Regions from separate parts of the Erwinia sp. E602 genome, predicted to be linked through region 3. Evidence: predicted binding sites of a transcription regulator. Region 3 holds the regulator's gene; each other region holds the start of a gene.

The links. Region 3 encodes PurR, which represses purine synthesis genes. Its sites were predicted from a motif close to CANGCAAACGTTTGCNTG; they were not measured.
Region 1: a site for PurR is predicted at 3,374-3,391, ahead of purT (formate-dependent phosphoribosylglycinamide formyltransferase). Genes of this name have one in related genera too.
Region 2: a site for PurR is predicted at 3,050-3,067, ahead of purM (phosphoribosylformylglycinamidine cyclo-ligase). Genes of this name have one in related genera too.
Region 4: a site for PurR is predicted at 3,698-3,715, ahead of aroL (shikimate kinase AroL). Genes of this name have one in related genera too.

What each region holds. Positions count from the first base shown of each region.
Region 1 is NZ_CP046582.1:2,751,287-2,756,582, forward strand. It holds gene GKQ23_RS14105 (S9 family peptidase) at 1-1,165, opposite strand, end outside; gene GKQ23_RS14110 (tellurite resistance TerB family protein) at 1,291-1,941, opposite strand; gene GKQ23_RS14115 (sugar phosphate isomerase/epimerase) at 2,119-2,949, shown strand; gene GKQ23_RS14120 (YebG family protein) at 2,997-3,293, opposite strand; gene purT (formate-dependent phosphoribosylglycinamide formyltransferase) at 3,433-4,611, shown strand; gene GKQ23_RS14130 (bifunctional 4-hydroxy-2-oxoglutarate aldolase/2-dehydro-3-deoxy-phosphogluconate aldolase) at 4,660-5,296, opposite strand, start outside.
Region 2 is NZ_CP046582.1:1,284,537-1,289,832, reverse strand. It holds gene cui (colicin immunity protein Cui) at 1-529, opposite strand, end outside; gene uraA (uracil permease) at 767-2,056, opposite strand; gene upp (uracil phosphoribosyltransferase) at 2,263-2,889, opposite strand; gene purM (phosphoribosylformylglycinamidine cyclo-ligase) at 3,132-4,172, shown strand; gene purN (phosphoribosylglycinamide formyltransferase) at 4,169-4,807, shown strand; gene pstB (phosphate ABC transporter ATP-binding protein PstB) at 5,164-5,296, opposite strand, start outside.
Region 3 is NZ_CP046582.1:2,180,071-2,185,366, reverse strand. It holds gene rnt (ribonuclease T) at 102-770, shown strand; gene GKQ23_RS11345 (Grx4 family monothiol glutaredoxin) at 881-1,222, opposite strand; gene GKQ23_RS11340 (C40 family peptidase) at 1,603-2,451, shown strand; gene GKQ23_RS11335 (YnhF family membrane protein) at 2,511-2,600, opposite strand; gene purR (HTH-type transcriptional repressor PurR) at 2,896-3,921, shown strand; gene punR (DNA-binding transcriptional activator PunR) at 3,941-4,858, opposite strand; gene punC (purine nucleoside transporter PunC) at 4,972-5,296, shown strand, end outside.
Region 4 is NZ_CP046582.1:3,771,963-3,777,258, forward strand. It holds gene mak (fructokinase) at 1-146, opposite strand, end outside; gene rdgC (recombination-associated protein RdgC) at 292-1,203, shown strand; gene ppnP (pyrimidine/purine nucleoside phosphorylase) at 1,268-1,558, opposite strand; gene GKQ23_RS18890 (IclR family transcriptional regulator) at 1,857-2,642, opposite strand; gene GKQ23_RS18895 (YaiA family protein) at 2,800-2,991, opposite strand; gene aroL (shikimate kinase AroL) at 3,158-3,682, opposite strand; gene GKQ23_RS18905 (DUF2076 domain-containing protein) at 3,983-4,708, shown strand; gene GKQ23_RS18910 (YaiI/YqxD family protein) at 4,748-5,194, opposite strand.

The sequences.
Region 1 (5,296 bases), 570 kb from region 3:
GGGTATCCGGCGTGGTCATCGACGAGTAGCCGTAGCGCAGCTTGCTGGTCTCCGGCTCCGGGTTGTGGCCCACCCAGGTAACGTAGGTCGGATCGTCGAAGGCGATACGCACCTCTTTGCCGTTCTGCCAGTGGATCTGCCGCAGGCTGGTCAGCCCGCGCTGGCGCTCTTCCACCACCAGCCAGTCGCGGAACAGGCTGTAGCCCTCCAGCACGATATCCCCCCGCGGGGCGATCACCGGCTGCCAGGCCGCGTCATCCGCGGTTGCGCTGCGGTAAAGGCCAAAGTTTTTCCCGTCGCGGTTGGAGCGGATAAAGAACTGCTGCTGGTAGTGATCGACGCTGTACTCATGATCTTTACGCCGCGGGCTGAACAGCTGCGGCTGCGCCTGCGGATCGCCGGCGTCCAGCAGCAGGATCTCGCTGGTGGTACTGCTGTTAAGCGAGATGGCGATGTACTGCTCAGAGGTGGTTTTATATACGCCGACGTAAAAGGTATCGTCCGCCTCTTCATACACCAGCTGGTCCTGCTGCTGCGGGGTGCCGAGGGTATGTCGCCACACCTGGTACGGCAGCAGCGTCTGCGGGTGCTTACGCACGTAGTAGAGCGTCTGCGAGTCGTTGGCCCAGGTCATGCTGCTGGAGACCTGCTCCAGCACCTCGTCATACTGACGATCGGTGCTGAGATTACGCAGGCGAATGCTGTAGATACGGCGTGAGAGGAAATCCTCCGCCAGCGCCAGAATCTGGTTATCACGGCTGATGGCCATGCCGCCCAGCGTATAGAATTCGCTGTCCGCCGCGCGCTGATTGCCGTCGACCAGCGTCTGCCACTGCTCCGGCGTGGCGGTATCCGCCGGCTGGCGGCTGTGGATCGCGTACTCGTCGCCCTCTTCAAAGCGGCTCTGGTAACGCCAGCCGCGCTTCACATAGGGCACCGACTGGTCACGCGGCGGAATACGATCGACAATCTCTTTCAGCAGCTCGGCCTGCAGCGCCTGCTGCGGGGCCAGCAGCTGCTGACCGTAATCGTTCTCAGCCTGCAGCCAGGCCAGCACTTCCGGGTCAGCGCGCTCGTCGTCACGCATCCAGTAGTAGTTGTCGGTACGGGTTTCACCATGCAGGGTCATCTGATGGGGGATTTTTTTCGCTAATGGAGGGGTCATAGTCTCTTCGCGGTTGCTGTGCCTGTCTGAAAGACTGGCAGTAAGCGGACGAAATGCCAAGGAATTATGCGGGTGGGAACACAAAAAGGTCGGGCGACGGGAAATCGCCCGGCTCAGCGTCAGCGTCAGGCAATAAGTTTCAGTTTCTCTTCGCGGATGTCACCCAGAATCGAATCCCGCACGTCCTGCGGAATGTTCAGCGCGTCACCCAGCGCCTGCAGGTAGCTGCGCTCCATAAAGTGGTCGGCGTCAATCACCAGGTTGCTGAGGAAATAGACCTCCAGCGCCTCTTCTTCATTTTTGACATCCGCCGCCAGCCGCTGTGGATCCAGCGGACGCTCAATCGCCTGCTGCACCAGCCGTTCGGCCTGTTCGCCGAGGCCCGACTGGCGGATATGTTCATCGATGGCCTGACGCTCTGAGCTGTCGATATGGCCATCGCTTTTGGCGGCAAACACCAGCGCTTCAATCAGCCGTTCGGCGCGGCGGTCCACCGGCGTGCTCTGCTGACCGAACTGCGGCTGGTCGCGGTGGGTTTCGCTGACCCGCTGCTTGTACCTGTTCCACAGCACAGCACCCGCCGCCGCGCTACCGCCAATGATCAGCGCATTTTTGCCGTACTTAGCCAGCAGATTACGTGACGACTTGCTGGCAATCAGCATGCCCGCCAGCCCGCCCAGCGCGCCGGGAGCCAGCATTTTGCTCAGCCCTTCTCCGCCGGAGGATTTACCCGCCTTACCCAGTACCGATTGAATCTGCTGTAACCAGTTGCTCATAGTGGTTCCTTCTGGCCGAAAAACACCACAATAGGCGAAGGCGCGTCAGGAAACGTCAAAGGATGCAAAGGCCGGTTAAAGAAGATGCCGCCATAGCGCTTTCGGGCGCTGAACTTGCCGGACCGCTACAGGGCTTCTACTCTGTACTACCTGGTTCGTAAGTTTTCAGGAGCACTGATGACGCAGCACGCTTCCCCGCTGTTTCTTAACACCATTCTCACCGGCGGCACGCCGCAGCAGAAGCTGCGTGCGGCGAAGTCAGCGGGCTTTGATCAGGTTGAACTGTGGCAACAGGATGTGCAGGCCGCCGGCGGGGGTGCCTTCACGCTGGCGCCGCTGCTGCACGAACTGCAGCTGGGGCTGACCGACTATCAGGTATTGCTGGATTTTGACGGCGCGCGCGGCGACAAACGTGAGGATAAGCGACGTGAGGCGCTGACGATGATGGACAACGCCGTTAAGCTGGGAGCAAACACGATACTGACCCCAGCCTCCACCGATCCCTGCTGCGATGCCGGCTGCGTACTGCAGGACCTGCGCTGGCTGACGGCACAGGCGGCAGAGCGCGGGTTGCGGGTCGCCTATGAAGCGATGGCCTGGAGCCAGCATATCAATACCACCGATGCCGCCTGGCATCTGATACAAAAGACCGGCGCCGGAAATATCGGGCTGGTGGTGGATGCCTTTCATATCTTTGCCGGCGGGCGGACGCTTGACGATCTGGCGGGGATCCCGGCGGAAAAAATTTACCTGGTGCAGCTGTCAGATCTCAGCACCCGGCCGCAGAAAAACCAGCTGGTTGAAACCGCGCGTCACCATCGCCTGTTACCCGGCGAGGGAAACTTCCCCCTGACATCGCTGCTGCAGCACCTGAAAACGCTGGATTATCGCGGCCCCGTCGGGCTGGAGGTATTTAATGACGAGCGCCAGGCAGCCGATGCGCATCTGACGGCTGATGCGGCAATGCAGTCACTGCGCAGGGTGCTGGACAGCGCAGGCTATCGGTAGTAAAAAATGCTCCCCGTCATTATGCCGACCTGACGCCCGGTCAGCCATCAGGCCGATTTTACCGCGCGCAGCGTAGTGGCGTCGTCTTCGGCGCTGTCGCTGCTCTCTTCCGGCAGCTTGCCGCTGCGCAGGATATGCTGCAGGGCGTCTTTGTTCTCCGCCAGGAACAGGCCCAGCGCCTCGCCCTGCTGTTCGTCCAGTTCAAGCTGGCTGGTGGTTAACCAGTCAGAGAACACTTCCGCCATATCGAGCATTTTGTCGTACGCATCGGCTTCCTTCTTGCTGGCAAAAGTCATCTTTTCCTCACCTTTTCTGACGACAACGTATTTAATCTCAACAGCCATGATGTTCACTCCGGTTAACTGTGTTTATATACAGTATAACAGCAACGGTTTTTTGACTCAAGCTTCCCGTAACAGATGATCGCGCAAACGTTTTCGTTTATACTGCGCGCGTTATTTTTCATCCAATCAGGTAGACATTATGACGACTTTAGGAACCGCGCTGCGCCCTGCTGCGACACGCGTAATGCTGTTAGGATCGGGCGAGCTGGGTAAAGAAGTGGCCCTGGAGTGCCAGCGTCTTGGGGTGGAAGTGATCGCCGTCGATCGCTATGCCGATGCGCCAGCGATGCACGTGGCTCACCGCAGCCACGTTATCAATATGCTGGACGGCGCCGCGCTCGCCGCGCTGGTTGCCCTTGAGAAGCCCGACTTTGTGGTGCCTGAAATTGAAGCCATCGCTACCGATATGCTGATTGAGCTGGAAAAGCAGGGCCAGCACGTGGTGCCGACCGCCCGCGCGGCCAGACTGACCATGAACCGCGAAGGCATCCGTCGCCTGGCGGCCGAAGAACTGGCGCTGCCGACCTCAACCTACCGCTTCGCCGACAGCCACGCGGCGTTTCTTGCCGCCGCCGATGAAATCGGCTTCCCGTGCATCGTCAAGCCGGTGATGAGCTCGTCCGGCAAAGGCCAGAGCTTTATCCGTGATGCGGCTCAGCTGGATGCGGCCTGGGAGTACGCCCAGCAGGGCGGCCGCGCCGGTGCCGGGCGGGTGATTGTCGAAGGCGTGGTGAAATTCGATTTCGAAATCACCCTGCTGACCATCAGTGCGGTAGACGGTATCCACTTCTGCGCGCCGATCGGCCACCGTCAGGAAGAGGGCGACTATCGCGAATCCTGGCAGCCGCAGCAGATGAGCGCGCTGGCGCTGGAACGTGCCCAGGCAATCGCAGAAAAAGTGGTCACCGCCCTCGGCGGCCGCGGCCTGTTCGGCGTCGAGCTGTTTGTCTGTGGTGATGAAGTGGTGTTCAGCGAAGTGTCACCGCGCCCGCACGATACCGGCATGGTTACGCTGATCTCGCAGGACGTTTCCGAATTCGCCCTGCACGTGCGCGCCTTCCTCGGCCTGCCGGTTGGCGGCATTCGCCAGTACGGCCCGTCGGCCTCGGCGGTGATCCTGCCGGAGCTGGACAGCGACAACGTACAGTTTGGCAATCTCTCCGCCGCGCTGGGTGCCGGCCTGCAGCTGCGCCTGTTCGGCAAGCCGGAAGTGCGCGGTCAGCGTCGTATGGGCGTAGCGCTGGCCACCGGCGACAACGTTGATGAAGCGGTCGCCCGCGCGGTGGCGGCAGCGGCCAGCGTGAAGGTCAGCGGCTAACGCCGAATCCGGGGCGGTGTGCGCCGCCCCGAAAATCACCTGCGCTCATCACTGCCGCGCGCCGGCCACCGCTTCCCGCGCCAGCTGCGTAATCCGCTGATAATCTCCTGCCTCCAGCGCGTCCAACGGCACCAGCCAGGATCCACCGATGCACAGCACGCTGTTCAGCGCCAGATAGTCACGATAGTTGGCCGGGGAGATACCGCCGGTCGGGCAGAAACGCACCTGCGGGAACGGGCCAGCAATCGCCTGCAGCGCCTTCACGCCGCCGTTGGCTTCCGCCGGGAAGAACTTGAATTCCCGCAGCCCGTAATCCAGCCCGGTCATCAGCTCCGATACGCTGCTGATACCCGGAATGAGCGGCAGCGGCCCGTCAACGGCGGCACGCAGCAGCGGTTCGGTTAAGCCCGGGCTGATAGCAAACTGCGCGCCGGCGTCGGTCACCTGTTGCAGCTGCTGCGCGTTCAGCACCGTGCCGGCCCCGACGATCGCTTCCGGCACCTCGCGCACCATCGCCTGCAGCGCCTCCAGCGCGCAGGGGGTACGCAGGGTAACCTCCAGCACGCGGATCCCCCCTGCCACCAGCGCTTTGGCCATTGGCACCGCGTGCGCAACGTCGTTGACCACGATCACCGGTACCACCGGGCCCGTCTCCAGGATCTGGCGGGCGCTGATTTTCCAGTTA
Region 2 (5,296 bases), 900 kb from region 3:
TATCCTTATAAAACAAACATGTCACATAAGGAAATAAAAAAAGAAAATAGGTCAACATTGACACAGAAAAATGTATACATGCAAAATAAATCAACAGAAAATACTCATTTCTCGATATGTATTTTACAAACCTGCCAGACTCCGTAATATCATGATTGCAAAACATCATAAATAAAAACACTGCAACATAAAAAAAAGGAAAAAGCAGACAGGAATGCAGCAGCTTTTTAAAATCACCTTTCCCTTTCATTACTACTTTCCCAATCGAAAAAATGAACCATAAAAATCCAAAAAAAGGTGCCGTCTTTACATAAGCACTCAAAAAAACGCTTAGTGCATAATGATGATATGATATTATTGCCGGCCAGTCACTCACGTATCGAATCACCCATCGCACAAAGTCTGACTCGGGGTAGATGACATAAAAAGAAAAAACACAAACCGAGGAAAACACTGAAAAAAACACATTTAAATAAAATAAGTTACTTATTCTATAACCGTCATGGCCATCCCTTTTTCTCGCATTCATAAAACCTCCTGTAAAAACCACCAGCCATTAATTGTAAAAAAATCAACTTATCATAGGTTACTGCACTGAAAACGTTTCCAACCTGAACATTAAAATTTCAATATTCATGTTTTCACAATGCCATACAATTCAGGTGAGGGAAAGTGATAATAATAGAGTAATGGCAACCTGATAAAAAACCCAGGTTTATTAACAGCCTGGGTCATGATTTTCCGGAGGATAATACGCCGTTCTACGTTACTTCGCGTCGCCGCGCTCGTCCGCCACGTCGATCACCTCTTCTTCTTTTCTGAACAGGCTGATGACTTTGAAGGTCAGGCTCAGCCCCACGCCAACGATGGTGGCCAGCGCCATCCCTTTCAGTTCGGCCGCGCCGATATGTACCTTGGCACCGCTGACGCCGATAATCAGGATCACCGAGGTCAGGATCAGGTTCTGCGCTTTGTTGTAATCCACTTTTGATTCAATCAGCACGCGGATGCCGGAAGCCCCAATCACCCCGTACAGCAGCAGCGAGACGCCGCCCATCACCGGCACCGGCACCGCCTGAATCGCCGCCGCCAGTTTACCGACGCAGGAGAGCAGGATCGCCAGGATCGCCGCGCCGCCGATCACCCAGGTACTGTAGACGCGGGTAATCGCCATCACGCCGATGTTTTCACCGTAGGTGGTGTTCGGCGTTGAGCCGAAGAAGCCGGAGAATACCGTGGAGATGCCGTTAGCAAACATCGAGCGGTGCAGGCCCGGATCCTTCATCAGGTCTTTTTTGACGATGTTCGCGGTCACCACCAGGTGGCCTACGTGCTCGGCAATCACCACCAGCGCCGCAGGGAGAATGGTGAAAATGGCATACCACTCAAAGCGCGGGGTGTAGAAGGTCGGCAGCGCGAACCATGGCGCATTCTGCACCGGGGTCCAGTCGACAATGCCCATGCCGTAGGAGAGCGCGTAGCCGACCAGCACGCCGATCAGAATCGGGATAATCGCCAGGAAACCGCGGAACAGCACCGAACCAAAAACGGTAACGCCCAGGGTCACCAGCGAAATAATAATGGTTTTGCTGTCCACCGCTGCGCCGTCAGCCGGCAGCAGGCCGGCCATACCGGCCGCGATGCCCGCCAGCTCGAGGCCGATCACCGCCACAATCGCGCCCATCGCCGCCGGCGGGAACATCACGTCCAGCCAGCCGGTACCGGCCTTCTTTACAATCAACGCCACCAGGCAGAACAGCACGCCACACATGATAAAGCCGCCCAGCGCCACTTCATAACCCAGCGGCAGCAGCAGCAGCACCGGGGAGATAAAGGCAAAGCTGGAACCGAGGTACGCCGGAATTTTACCTTTACAGATAAACAGATACAGCAGCGTACCGATGCCGTTGAACAGCAGCACGGTGGCCGGGTTGATGTGGAACAGGATCGGCACCAGTACCGTCGCGCCAAACATGGCGAACAGGTGCTGGAAGCTGAGTGGAATGGTCTGCAGCAGCGGTGGCCGCTCGTGTACGCCAATTGCGCGACGCGTCATGTTTTCATACCCCTATGAGTGTTTGCCATAAAAAAGCCGACTCTGCGGTCGGCTTATTCAAAAAAAAGAGTGTTTCAGGTCAGGCGTTATCGTCGCAGCCAGTCTGGACACGGCCAGCGCGCAGGGACCGGAGCGTACCATCAGTACGTGACGGTCACGAGCGCTGCCAGGGTACAAAATGGCAAGTAAGATAGCCTGAAACATAGTTACTTAGTACCGAAGATCTTATCGCCGGCGTCGCCGAGGCCGGGGATGATATACCCCTTCTCGTTCAGGCCCTGATCCACCGACGCGGTATACACCTCAACGTCCGGGTGCGCTTTTTCCAGCGCGGCCAGGCCTTCCGGCGCCGCAACCAGCACCAGCACCTTAATGCTGTTACAGCCGGCTTTTTTCAGCAGGTCGATGGTGGCAATCATCGAACCACCGGTGGCCAGCATCGGGTCAACCACCAGCGCCATGCGCTCTTCGATGTTCGACACCAGCTTCTGGAAATAAGGTACCGGCTCCAGCGTCTCTTCGTCGCGGTAGACGCCGACCACGCTGATGCGCGCGCTTGGCACGTGCTCCAGCACGCCTTCCATCATGCCGAGACCGGCACGCAGGATCGGCACCACGGTGATCTTCTTGCCTTTGATCTGCTCAATCTGTACCGGTCCGTTCCAGCCTTCGATGGTGACGGTCTCGGTTTCCAGATCGGCGGTTGCTTCATAAGTCAGCAGACTTCCCACTTCTGACGCCAGTTCACGAAAACGTTTGGTGCTTACGTCATGTTCACGCATCAGACCCAGTTTATGTTTGACCAGCGGGTGTTTGACTTCCACGATCTTCATTGTTGTACTCCCGGAGTGTTAAGCTGCAAAAAAAAATCGCGAGATTATAGCGCCATTTATCCCAAGCGCCATATGTCTTAGCGCAATAGTTTGCACTTCTTCGGCCACACCCTAAGGATTAACGAAAATCTGACTATCCGCAACGCACGCGCAGATGGCGCTCGCAAACGTTTGCCTGCGCTGGTAGAATTGCCGCGCTTTATTTTCAAACCACCAACCGCAAACCGCGTGGGGATTTCGCAGTGACCGACAAAACCTCTCTCAGCTATAAAGACGCCGGCGTAGATATCGATGCAGGCAACGCTTTAGTCGACCGTATCAAAGGCGTAGTGAAAAAGACCCGCCGCCCGGAAGTGATGGGTGGGCTGGGCGGTTTCGGTGCCCTTTGTGCACTGCCGCAGAAATACCGTGAACCCGTGCTGGTTTCCGGCACCGACGGCGTCGGCACCAAGCTGCGTCTGGCGATGGATCTGAAACGCCACGACACCATCGGTATCGATCTGGTCGCCATGTGCGTCAACGATCTGGTGGTTCAGGGCGCGGAGCCGCTGTTCTTCCTCGACTATTACGCGACCGGTAAACTGGACGTGGATACCGCGGCCAGCGTGATCACCGGCATCGCCGAAGGCTGTTTACAGTCTGGCTGCGCGCTGGTCGGTGGCGAAACCGCTGAAATGCCGGGCATGTACCACGGTGAAGATTATGACGTGGCCGGTTTCTGCGTCGGCGTGGTGGAAAAATCAGAAATCATCGACGGCAGCAAAGTGGCTGACGGCGACGTGCTAATCGCCCTTGGCTCCAGCGGCCCGCACTCTAACGGCTACTCGCTGGTGCGTAAAATTCTGGAAGTCAGCAACACCGACCCGGAAACCACCCAGCTGGAAGGCAAGACGCTGACCGACCATCTGCTGGCCCCAACCCGCATCTACGTGAAAAACATCCTCAGCCTGATCGAGCAGGTTGACGTGCACGCCATCGCCCACCTGACCGGCGGCGGCTTCTGGGAAAACATCCCGCGCGTACTGCCGGATAACACCCAGGCGGTGCTCGAAGAGTCAAGCTGGCAGTGGCCGGCGGTATTTGGCTGGATGCAGCAAGCGGGTAACGTCAGCCGTCACGAGATGTACCGCACCTTTAACTGTGGCGTGGGCATGGTGATTGCGCTCTCCCCGGCAGATGCGGATAAAGCCGTAGAGCTGATGACCGCTGCCGGTGAAAAAGCCTGGAAGATCGGCGTGATCAAAGCGTCTGATTCTGAAGAGCGTGTGGTTATTAACGCATGAAACGCATAGTCGTGCTGGTTTCCGGCAATGGAAGCAACTTACAGGCAATCCTGGACGCCTGCCAGCAGGGACGCATCGCGGGCAGCGTGGCCGCCGTGTTCAGCAATAAAGCGGCCGCCTTCGGCCTGGAGCGCGCCCGCGACGCGGGCGTCCCGGGCCACGCGCTGGCTGCCAGCCAGTTTGCCGACCGTGAAGCGTTCGACCGCCAGCTGATGCTGGAGATCGACGCCTATGCGCCGGATCTGGTGGTGCTGGCCGGCTATATGCGCATCCTCAGCCCGGCGTTTGTTCAGCACTACGCCGGGCGGATGCTGAATATCCATCCGTCGCTGCTGCCGAAATACCCGGGGCTGCATACGCACCGCCAGGCGATTGAAAACGGCGATAACGAGCACGGCACCTCGGTGCACTTCGTTACCGAAGAGCTGGACGGTGGCCCGGTGATCCTGCAGGCCAAAGTGCCGGTGTTCGCGGAAGACAGCGAGGAAGACGTCGCCGCCCGCGTTCAGCATCAGGAGCACGCGATTTATCCGCTGGCGATCGGCTGGTTCCTCAACGGCCGCCTGACGATGCGCGATGATGCCGCCTGGCTTGACGACCAGCCCCTGCCTGCCGAAGGGCATGCGTTCGAGTGATGTTCTCTACGGGCAGACGATCGTCTGCCCATTCTGCCCCGTCGTGCCATTACTTCAGCGGTTTTTTCGCCGTCTCCCGCACACCCCCCACCGCAATAACGCTCACCAGCAACGTCAGCGCAATATAACCTGACACCCACAGAACAGAACCCGATCCGCGGTAGAGTGCAGTAATAATCAGCGGGGCAAAGCCGCCGCCAGGGATGCCCGCCTGCGGATGGGGCGGAGGTCAGAAAAATCAACGGCGGATGCGTTCGGGGAGGTAGCGTGGCGGGTATGATGCCTGATTACAGGCCAGGTAGGGTGCGACCTGAGGGAGAAAGGACGCGGCGGGGAGAGTGGCCCCGCCCCGCCGGTCAGCCAAACCGCCCGGTAATATAGTCTTCCGTTTTGCGCTGGCGCGGCGCGGTAAACAGGTCGTCGGTTTCGCCAAACTCCACCACGCTGCCCTGATGCATAAACGCGGTGTAGTCGGAGACGCGCGCCGCC
Region 3 (5,296 bases):
TGCCCTGCGGATGCCTGCGGGCATCCGCGTCCCCCTGCTCTTCTGCTGCATCCCGCCGTTAAATTTGCCATAATGTGCGCTGTCTTTTTTGTGCCAATGAGATGCTGATGTCTGAACCAAATGAACTGAACACCCTGAGCAGCCGTTTTCGCGGTTTTTATCCGGTCGTTATTGATGTGGAAACGGCGGGTTTCGACGCCAAAACTAACGCCCTGCTTGAAATTGCCGCGATCACGCTGAAAATGAACGACGACGGCTGGCTGGAAAAAGACCAAACCCTGCATTTCCACGTTGAACCTTTCGTTGGCTCGGTGCTGGCCCCGGAGGCGCTGGCGTTCAACGGCATCGACCCGAAAAACCCGCTGCGCGGTGCCGTCAGCGAACACGACGCGCTGCACGCGATCTTCAAGCTGGTGCGTAAGGGGATCAAGGAGAGCGGCTGCAGCCGGGCAATCATGGTCGCGCACAATGCCACCTTCGATCTCAATTTTATGAACGCCGCCGCTGAACGCAGCGCGCTGAAGCGCAACCCCTTCCACCCGTTTGTCACCTTTGACACCGCAGCGCTGAGCGGGCTGGTGGTCGGGCAGACGGTGCTGGCAAAGGCCTGTAGCGCCGCGGGTATTGCGTTTGACAGTAGCCAGGCGCACTCGGCGCTGTATGACACCACCCAGACAGCCGATCTGTTCTGTGAGTTGGTCAATCGCTGGAAGCGTCTGGGGGGCTGGCCACTGGCCGCCGGACCGGCTGCTGGCGACGACGCACAATAGCGCTAGGCGGGCGTAATCCGCGCCCCGCATCCGGCTGGCGTTTCCGGCGCAGAGCCATAAAAAAACCGGAGCAGGCTCCGGTTTTTTAGTCTGTAGCGTCAGGCCGACGTTTATTCAGCGGCCGGGGCCGGGTACTTCTGTGCAGTCTCTTTGATCAGCTGCTGCAGTTCGCCGCGCTGGAACATCTCGATGATGATGTCGCAACCGCCGACCAGCTCACCGTCCACCCACAGCTGCGGGAAGGTAGGCCAGTTGGCGTACTTCGGCAGCTCAGCACGGATGTCCGGGTTCAGCAGAATGTCTACGTAGGCAAAACGCTCACCGCACGCCGACAGCGCCTGTACAGCCTGAGCAGAGAAGCCACAGCTTGGCAGTTTTGGCGACCCTTTCATGTAGAGCAAAATAGGGTTTTCTTCGATCTGGCGTTGGATTTTTTCAACAGTACTCATTATGACTTCCTCAGTACGCGACGACAAAAAAGGGATATTCGTGTTTCTGTATTGTAACGATTCTGCCCTGGCGATGAAAACGACATTTTCCGCATGGACAATGTGATCCAGAGCGCTATTTGCAAAATGATACATACAAAATAACATTTTCCTCTGGCTGATGCAGCGCCGATATTGATCTGAGTCAATTAAATCGCTGCGATAAGCATCTGAAAGTGTTTAATTTAACGCCGTTTAAATCTATTGCAGGATTGAAACAAAAAACACCTAACCCTCCGTTTAAAAGTTAGATTAGAATCATCGAGGCCTTCTGCTTTAATGCAGAAAATTCTTATCCAATTGCGCTGCGGGATGGTGCAGAGCACAAACTGTTAATGGGACCGATGCGTTTACTTATCACCCTTATCACGCTGGCCTTGGCACAGCTGTTCTTAAATGTGGCACACGCATCGCCACATGCCCCTGTTAACGCCAGCCAGCACAAGGCTGACCGCTCGGCTGCGCGCGATGATGAGCGGCGTAAACGCCGGCCGGTGAAGGCGGCAACCACCAAAAAGGTGAAAGAGCCGCTGGTTAAGAAAGTGAAAGAGAAAACCCCGCTGAAGAAAGCCACCACCGCCACGCTGCAGAAGCTTAAGCTGAAGAAGAAAACCGCCGCGCAGCCCGCCAGCCCGATCAAAACCGCGCGTACCAAAGCCACGGCAAAAAATGCCACGGCGAAGCTCGATAAAAAACGCTACGGGCGTCAGAAAGGTGAACGCAAAGCGCTGCTGGTGGAAGATGGCGATGCGCCGCTTAAGCTGAGCAAGGCGCACCGCGCCCGCTACCAGAAGGCCCGCGAAACGGCGATGAACAAGCTGATGGGTCAGCTGGGTAAACCCTACCAGTGGGGCGGCACCTCACCGAAAACCGGCTTCGACTGCAGTGGCCTGGTCTGGTACGCCTATAAAGACCTGGTGAAGTTCAAGATCCCGCGCACCGCCAATGAGATGTATCACCTGCGCGATGCGGCACAGATAAAACGCGACCAGCTGGAGAAAGGCGACCTGGTGTTCTTCCGCATTAACGGCCGCGGTACCGCCGATCACGTGGGCGTTTACCTCGGCGGCGGGAAATTTATTCAGTCACCGCGCACCGGCAAAGATATTCAGGTTAGCGCGCTGAGCGAAGACTACTGGCAGGAGCACTACATCGGTGCGCGCCGGATGATGACGCCTAAAACCATCCGCTAAGCGGGTCTGGCGGATTAAGGCAGAGAGGGAGAAGCCTGGCTTCTCCCTTTTTTTATGGCTCAGTGCATGACGGCGGTAAAGCTGAAAGCAATGATCATCGCCAGTGCGCCAACCGTGGTCAGCAGTGAAAATTTCAGATCGGTACTCATGGCTGCCCCTTAATAACCTTATTAAAATTAAGCCTGATAATTTTCCCACAGTTAACCGTAAAAATCTCGTCTTCTCGGCGCAGCCTTGCTAGAATCCGCCATTCCGTTGCGCAACATCAGCAAAACGGCATTTAGCCAGCAATGCATGTCACTTTTTCGGACGAAATCATCCCTTCCCGACCCTGTGAGACAGCGCCTGACACCTGACACCAGGTGCAGAAAATCGCGCGGCTAGCGCAAACGTTTAACCATTTTGTTATCAACAGGTTGCGATAACATCAGGAGTACTATTTGAATGGCAACAATTAAGGATGTGGCGAAGCTTGCCGGTGTCTCCACCACCACCGTCTCTCATGTGATCAACAAAACGCGTTTTGTTGCGGAAGAGACGCGTGAAGCGGTTTGGGCGGCAATCAAAGAGCTGCACTACTCCCCAAGTGCGGTTGCACGCAGCCTGAAGGTTAACCATACCAAAACCATCGGCCTGCTGGCGACCTCCAGCGAAGCGCCCTATTTTGCCGAAATAATTGAGGCGGTGGAAAACCGCTGTTTTGCCAAAGGCTACACGCTGATCCTCGGTAACGCCCATAACGACCTGCAGAAGCAGCAGGCGTATCTGTCGATGATGGCGCAGAAACGCGTCGACGGCCTGCTGGTGATGTGTTCCGAATACCCGGAAACGCTGATCGGCATGCTGGAAGATAATCGTAATATTCCGATGGTGGTGATGGACTGGAGCGAGTCGCACGGCGACTTCACCGACACCATTCTCGATAACGCCTTTGAAGGCGGCTATCTGGCCGGGCGCTACCTGATCGAACGCGGCCACCGCGATATCGGTGCCATTCCGGGGCAGCTGGAGCGCAATACCGGCGGCGGCCGTCACGCCGGCTTTCTTAAAGCGCTGGCGGAAGCCAACATTACCCTGCGCCCGGAGTGGCTGGTACAGGGTGACTTTGAGCCGGAGTCAGGTTATCGCGCCATGCAGCAAATTCTGATGCAGAAACAGCGCCCAACCGCGATCTTCTGCGGCGGCGACATCATGGCGATGGGGGCGATCTGCGCCGCCGACGAGATGGGGCTGCGCGTGCCGCAGGATATTTCGGTGATCGGTTACGATAACGTGCGCAACGCGCGCTACTTCTCACCGGCGCTGACCACCGTGCATCAGCCCAAAGAGCGCCTCGGCGAAACCGCCTTCGATATGCTGCTGGATCGTATTACCAGCAAGCGCGAAGAGCCGCAGACCATCGAGGTACACCCGACGCTGATCGAACGCCGCTCGGTGGCCGATGGTCCGTTCCGCGACTACCGCCGCTAGCCGTTCCGGGCGGCCTGCCTCAGCGGCCAGGCTGCTCGCTCAGCCACTCCGCGTTTAGCGTCTCCGTATCCCCCAGGTAGTCCAGCAACCACGCCAGCGCCGGTGAGGCGTTCTGCTCCGTCCAGCTCAGATAGCAGGGGCTGGCGTGATAGGGGGCCAGCAGCGTCAGCTCCTGCAGCAGCCCCTGTTGCAGCAGCGGCTGCGCCAGGTGCCCGGGCACCATCCCCACGCACAGCCCGGCCCGCAGACAGTCAAAGGCACTTTCCCAGTCCGGCACCACCATGCGGCGCTGATTGTCCAGCGCCCAGGTGGTACGCTTCGGCAGCGCGCGTGAGGTATCCTCCAGCACCAGCGACGGCCACTCGCGCACCGCCGCTTCGTCCGGCGGCGTGGCGGTCTGCAACAGCGGATGGCCCGGCTGCACCACGCAGCGCCAGTTCAGACTGCCCATATCGCGGAAGGAGAAGCGCCCGACCACCGGGATCGCCTGGGTAGCGCCGATCGCCAGATCGACGCGGCCGTCGGCCAGCGCATCCCACACGCCGTTGAACACCTCCTGCGACAGGTGCAGCTCGATATCCGGAAAGTAGCGATAGAAATCCACCACCAGCTGGCGGGTGCGTGCCGGCCGCACGATGCGATCCACAGCGATACTGATCTGACCGCGCCAGCCGTTGGCCACCTGCTGACAGCGGCGGCGGGTGGCAAGCATTTTTTTGATAACAGCTCGCCCCTCTTCGCTGAACACCCGCCCGGCCTCGGTCAGCACCACGTCACGGTGACGCCGCTCAAACAGGCTGACCGCCAGCCACTGCTCCAGCTGACGCACCGTATAGCTGATGGCGGAAGGCACGCGATGCAGTTCGGCCGCCGCTGCGGAAAAACTGCCGGTTCTTGCTACCGCATCAATCACTTCCAGAGAGTGTTCCGACCACATAGCCTTCCCTTCAATTTTTTTCACATCAGGTGGCGAATAATACCATTTCACAAGCCGTTAGCCGTCCCTTTACACTGCCAGCCGAAAAAAAACTCATCAAAGAGCACCTTCACATGCAATCTTTCGGATTTATGATCTACCTGGCGCTGCTGAGCATGCTGGGTTTCCTCGCCACCGATATGTACCTGCCGGCCTTCGGCGTGATGCAGCAGGATCTGCAGAGCAGCGCCAGCGGCATCAGCGCCAGCCTGAGCATCTTCCTCGCCGGCTTTGCCTGCGCGCAGCTGATCTGGGGGCCACTCTCGGACCGCATCGGGCGTAAGCCGGTGCTGCTGATGGGGCTGAGCCTGTTCGCCGTCGGCTGCCTGGCGATGCTGTGGGTGCACTCCGCCACCGCCCTGCTGGTCTGCCGCTTTGTGCAGGCGGTCGGCGTCTGCG
Region 4 (5,296 bases), 1.6 Mb from region 3:
TGTTCGACCAGCCCGACGATGGCCGCCAGCGTCTGCGGATAATCATCACGCGGCGTGGCGACACGATGGCGGAACAGCGATTCCCCCTGGTCAGATAACGCGATCACTTCTGTTTTGGTGCCACCTAAATCGATACCGATCCGCACGGGTTAGTCCTTATGAATTAACGCTGAGACCCTTACCTTAAAAGGCGAAAGGCGGAAAGGCAATGAAACCCCGCCGCCGATTCGCTATCATGCGCGCTGACTTTGAACATGCGCGCCTTTTGCGCGCCCTGAGAGGGAATGCAGCATGCTGTGGTTTAAAAATTTGATGGTTTATCGTCTTAATCGCGACATTCCGCTGGTGGCAGATGAGATGGAAAAACAGCTCGATGCCTTCTCTTTCACCCCCTGTGGCAGCCAGGATATGGCGAAAACCGGCTGGGTCTCCCCGATTGGTCCGCGCAGCGAAGACCTGACCCACGTGACCAACGGCCAGATCCTGATCTGCGCGCGCAAGGAAGAGAAGATCCTGCCGTCGCCGGTGGTCAAGCAGGCGCTGGAGGCTAAAATCAGCCGTCTGGAAGCCGAGCAGTCGCGCAAGCTGAAGAAAACGGAGAAGGACTCGCTGAAGGAAGAAGTGCTGCACAGCCTGCTGCCGCGCGCCTTCAGCCGCTTCAGCCAGACTTATCTGTGGATCGATACGATCAATAATCTGATCATGATCGACTGCGCCAGCGCCAAAAAAGCCGAAGATACCCTCGCCCTGCTGCGTAAAAGTCTTGGTTCACTGCCGGTGGTGCCGCTGACGCTGGAGAGCCCGATTGAGCTGACGCTGACCGAATGGGTGCGCTCCGGCGATCTGCCGGCCGGGTTTACGCTGATGGATGAAGCCGAGCTGAAAGCGATCCTTGAGGATGGCGGCGTGATCCGCTGTAAAAAGCAGGATCTGGTTTGTGATGAGATCGCCAACCATATTGAAGCCGGTAAGCTGGTTACCAAACTGGCCATCGACTGGCAGGAGCGCGTTCAGCTGATCCTCTCCGACGACGGCTCGATCAAACGTCTGAAGTTCGCCGACACGCTGCGCGAACAGAATGACGATATCGATCGTGAAGACGTGACCGGACGCTTTGATGCCGACTTTGTGCTGATGACCGGCGAGCTGGCGGCACTGATCGCCAATACCGTGGAAGCCTTAGGCGGGGAAGCGCAGCGCTGATGGCGCGGCAGGAGGTGAGAACCTTCTGAATCAACAGGCCGGGATGCCCCGGCCTGCAGCAAAATCAGTCTTTCAGGTAGCGACACAGATAGGCTGACGGCTCGGCGACCTGCAGATGAAACTCGCTGTGGCCCGGCACGTTGAACACATCACCCGGCTGATACAGTTTCCACTCGGCTTCACCCGGCAGCAGCACCTTCAGTGACCCACTGACCACGGTCATCTCTTCCGCCTGTGCGGTACCAAAGGCGTATTCACCTTCGGCCATCACGCCGACGCTGGCGCGACCGGTGCTGGCGCTGTCAAAACCGATCGACTTCACTTTACCGTCAAAATACTCACTAACGTTGAGCATATAAATTCCTTAAAATCAGAGACAAAGGTAAGCAGCCAGTGTAGAGGCTTTTTCGGGGAGCTGTCACCTGTTATTGCGCAGGAATGCCGCAGTTTGTTGGCGGATTTGCGAGGGTGAGCGGCAGAATGATCCCCTGAAAACCCAGGGGATATTCCGTTTTTTTATTTCGGCCTCTGTGGGCCTGATACCCTGCCCGATCGAGGCGGCGCGGGACGATTGCAGATGAATCGATACAACAAGGTACTGCCAGTGCCCTGGTGAGGCGCTGCGTCACCCCATTCAGGCAGCGACGCAGATACTACGATACCGGGTGGTGCCCGGTGGACCACAACGGGTCGCCAAACTGGCCGGCCAGTTGCTGCGTGACCTTTTTCAACGCATCCAGCCGATCCGGTTGCAGGGGAACCGGCTGGCTGCCGACGGGGAAAGCCAGGCTTAATGCAACCGTCTCTCCCCGATGTTTATTGCTGACGGTGGTAGCGACCGCACAAATCCCCTGCAGGGTTTCATTACGGGCCAGCGACCAGCCGTGCTGACGGATTTTTGCCAGCTCGGCCAGCAGCTGTTCCAGCGTCTGAGGCGAATTTGGCGAGCTGACCTGCCAGTGATCCGCGTACAGCTTGCTGACATAATCATCGCTGTAACGGGCCAGTATCGCCCGCCCCACAGAGGTCTCCGCCGCCGGTAAACGGCTGCCGGGCGGCGTCACCACCTGGATAAACATCCGCCCCTGGAACATGCGCATGACGATAATTTCACGCCCTTCCAGCACCGAGATATAACCGGTGCAGCTGGATTCTGCCGCCAGCCGCGCCATCACTGACGATGCCCCATCCACCAGCGGCGTTGACAGATAACCACTGGCGACCGAGATCAGCATCTGTCCGGGATAAAAACAGCGCGTCAGCGGATCGCGATCCAACATCCCTTCGCGCTCCATGGTCGACAGCAGGCGCGAAACGGTGCTTTTTGGCAGCCCCAGCGCGTTGGCGACCTCGGTAAACGTCAGCCCCTGCAGGCCCTGAGACAGCCCTCTGCGGGTGAATAATTTCAGAACAGCGGCCGCATTCTCAAGAGTAGTCATTTCGATATTCCATTATCTGGAACTTCTGTTCCTGTTTTTTGATATTTTCAAACTACGACCTTGCTGCCAGGCGGTCAAGCAATTGTTTTTGATATCAGGATAAACAGAATGATGGGAGCGGTGCGGGAAGAGTCCACGGCGTCCCTGCCGCGGAAAATTACTCTTTGGAAACATCTTCATATCGCGCTTTGGCATCCAGCGCTTCGGGCTCGGTTTCGTGCTCGCTGATCAGTGAATCCGGCTTAGGGTGATCGGCGCGCAGTTCATACCAGATCACGGTTTTGCCGGGTGCCCCTTTATTCACCGGGACGATGTAGGCTTCACGTGGATAGGGTGGTCTGCCAGGCATAATGCTTCCCTCTGTTGAGTCTGTCGGCGAGGGAGCGTCAGGCGCTCCCCCAGTGATAACCAGTCAATGGCTTCACCCTAAGTGTAGACAAACTCGCTGACTTGCTGGCAGGAAGCGGCGGAAAGAGGGCAAGAGGGTGCAACCCGCGTGTAGTACCCTGCGGATCTTAGCTGGCGCGCGCCGGTGACAGCTCGTTCAGGATTTGTTCGACCACGCGGTCTGGCGACTGCATGGCGTCAATTATATGGTGTGCGGTTTGCAGATAGAGTGCTTCCCGCGCGGCCAGCACCTCACTCATCTCTTCAGCGATCGGCCGCCCGGTGAGCGTCGGACGCTGCGCGGCTTCCGGGTAAGCCTGCAGCCTGGCGGCGAGCACCTCTGCCGGTGCCTGTAAATAGATAACCCGCCCATGGTCACGCATGTACCGGCGGTTCTCTTCAGCCAGAACCATACCACCGCCGGTGGCAATCACCGTCGCGTCTGCCGTGACCAACTGCAGAGCCTGCGTCTCACGGCGACGAAATCCTGACCAGCCCTCAGCTGCCACCACCTCAGCTACCGTTTGCCCACCGATCTGCTGCAGATAACGGTCGGTGTCGATGAAGGCATAGCCCAATGCCAATGCCAGCGCTTCGCCCACGGTGCTTTTACCGCAGCCACGTGCGCCGATCAGATAAACGGGTAACGACATAACAGGGCCCTTCCTCTGGCAGACTCTGGCGTGAGCCGCATTACCGGCACCACGAGTGAATAACTGGAGCGAATAATACCGGACATTTTATCCGCGGACCAGTAGTAACGTTTTATTTACAGCTAACAGAGGGTGAACCTCATTTAATTACATAGATATTATAAGGTTAACATGTAAATAAAAAATTACACACCAGCATGGAATCGAGATAAATATCGCAACATTTGCTTACTCCAGCATAATTTACTTTCCCCCCCGTCCGATCAAAATAGAGGCATCGCCCTTTTACGGAGAACAACCATGCAAAACGAAGAGCAACATCTGATTGAAAGCCTGTTCAGCCGTTTAAAACAGGCGGAGTCACAGTCCAGCCCGCGCGACGCCGCGGCGGAAAAACTGATTCAGCAGCGGGTCCTGCAGCAGCCGGGGGCCCCCTACTATATGGCCCAGGCGATCCTGATTCAGGAAGCGGCGATGAAGCAGTTAAACAGTCGGGTCAGCGAGCTTGAAAGCCGCCTGCAGCAGCAACAGCAGGCACCGCAACAGAGCAGCGGCGGATTTCTCGCCGGGCTATTTGGCGGCGGTAATCGTGCGCCGCAGCCGGCTCAGCAGCCCGCCTCTTCGGCCTGGGGCAGCGCCCCTGCCCAGCAGCCGGCCTCAACGGGATGGACTCCACCCCAGCCGCAACAGCCACAGCAATACGCTGCCGCCCCCGCGGCCGGGCGAGGCTTCCTCGGCGGCGCGCTGCAGACCGCAGTCGGTGTGGCCGGCGGTGTGGTGATGGCGGAGATGCTCACCAGCATGTTTCACCATACGCAGCCGGAAGAGATTGTAAATATCATTAACGAACCGGCGCTGCCGGAACCTGATTTCGATCCGGATCAGGACACCTTTAATAATAACGATCACGGGTCGTTCTTCAGTCAGAACAGTGACCAGCCGCAGGATAACGCGGGTGACTTCGCCGGCTTCGGAAGTGATGATTTTGATAACGGCTATGACGACGACGATGACAGTTTTGTCTGACCACTGACGCCGCTCCCCCGGAGGAGTCAGGGGAGCTGTTTACCTCTGCTGTTGCAGCCATTTATCCAGTTCGTTGGCAAACTGCTGGCGGTCGCGCTGGTTGAGCGTCGCCGGGCCTCCTGTCTGCACCCCGCTGGCGCGCAGGGTATCCATGAAGTCTCGCATGGTCAGGCGTTCGCGAATCGTCGCAGGGCTGTAGCGTTCACCACGCGGATTCAGCGCCACCGCCCCCTTCTCAATCACTTCGGCAGCCAGCGGAATATCGGCGGTCACCACCAGGTCGCCCGCCTGTGCACGGCGAACAATTTCATTATCCGCCACGTCAAACCCTGCCGCTACGCGCAGCGTGTGTATAAAGCGCGACGGCGGTACGCTAAGCGGCTGGTTTGCCACCAGCGTAACCGTCATCTGCGCACGCTCAGCGGCGCGGTACAGCACCTCTTTAATCACCTTCGGGCACGCATCGGCATCCACCCAGATTGGCATAGTCAGTTCCTGTTTTCTCGTCGTTCAGGCTGGCGATCATCCCATCGTTTGGTTGAATAACAAAGAGAATACGTTCGGGAGAAGCAAACACTGGCGCCGCCC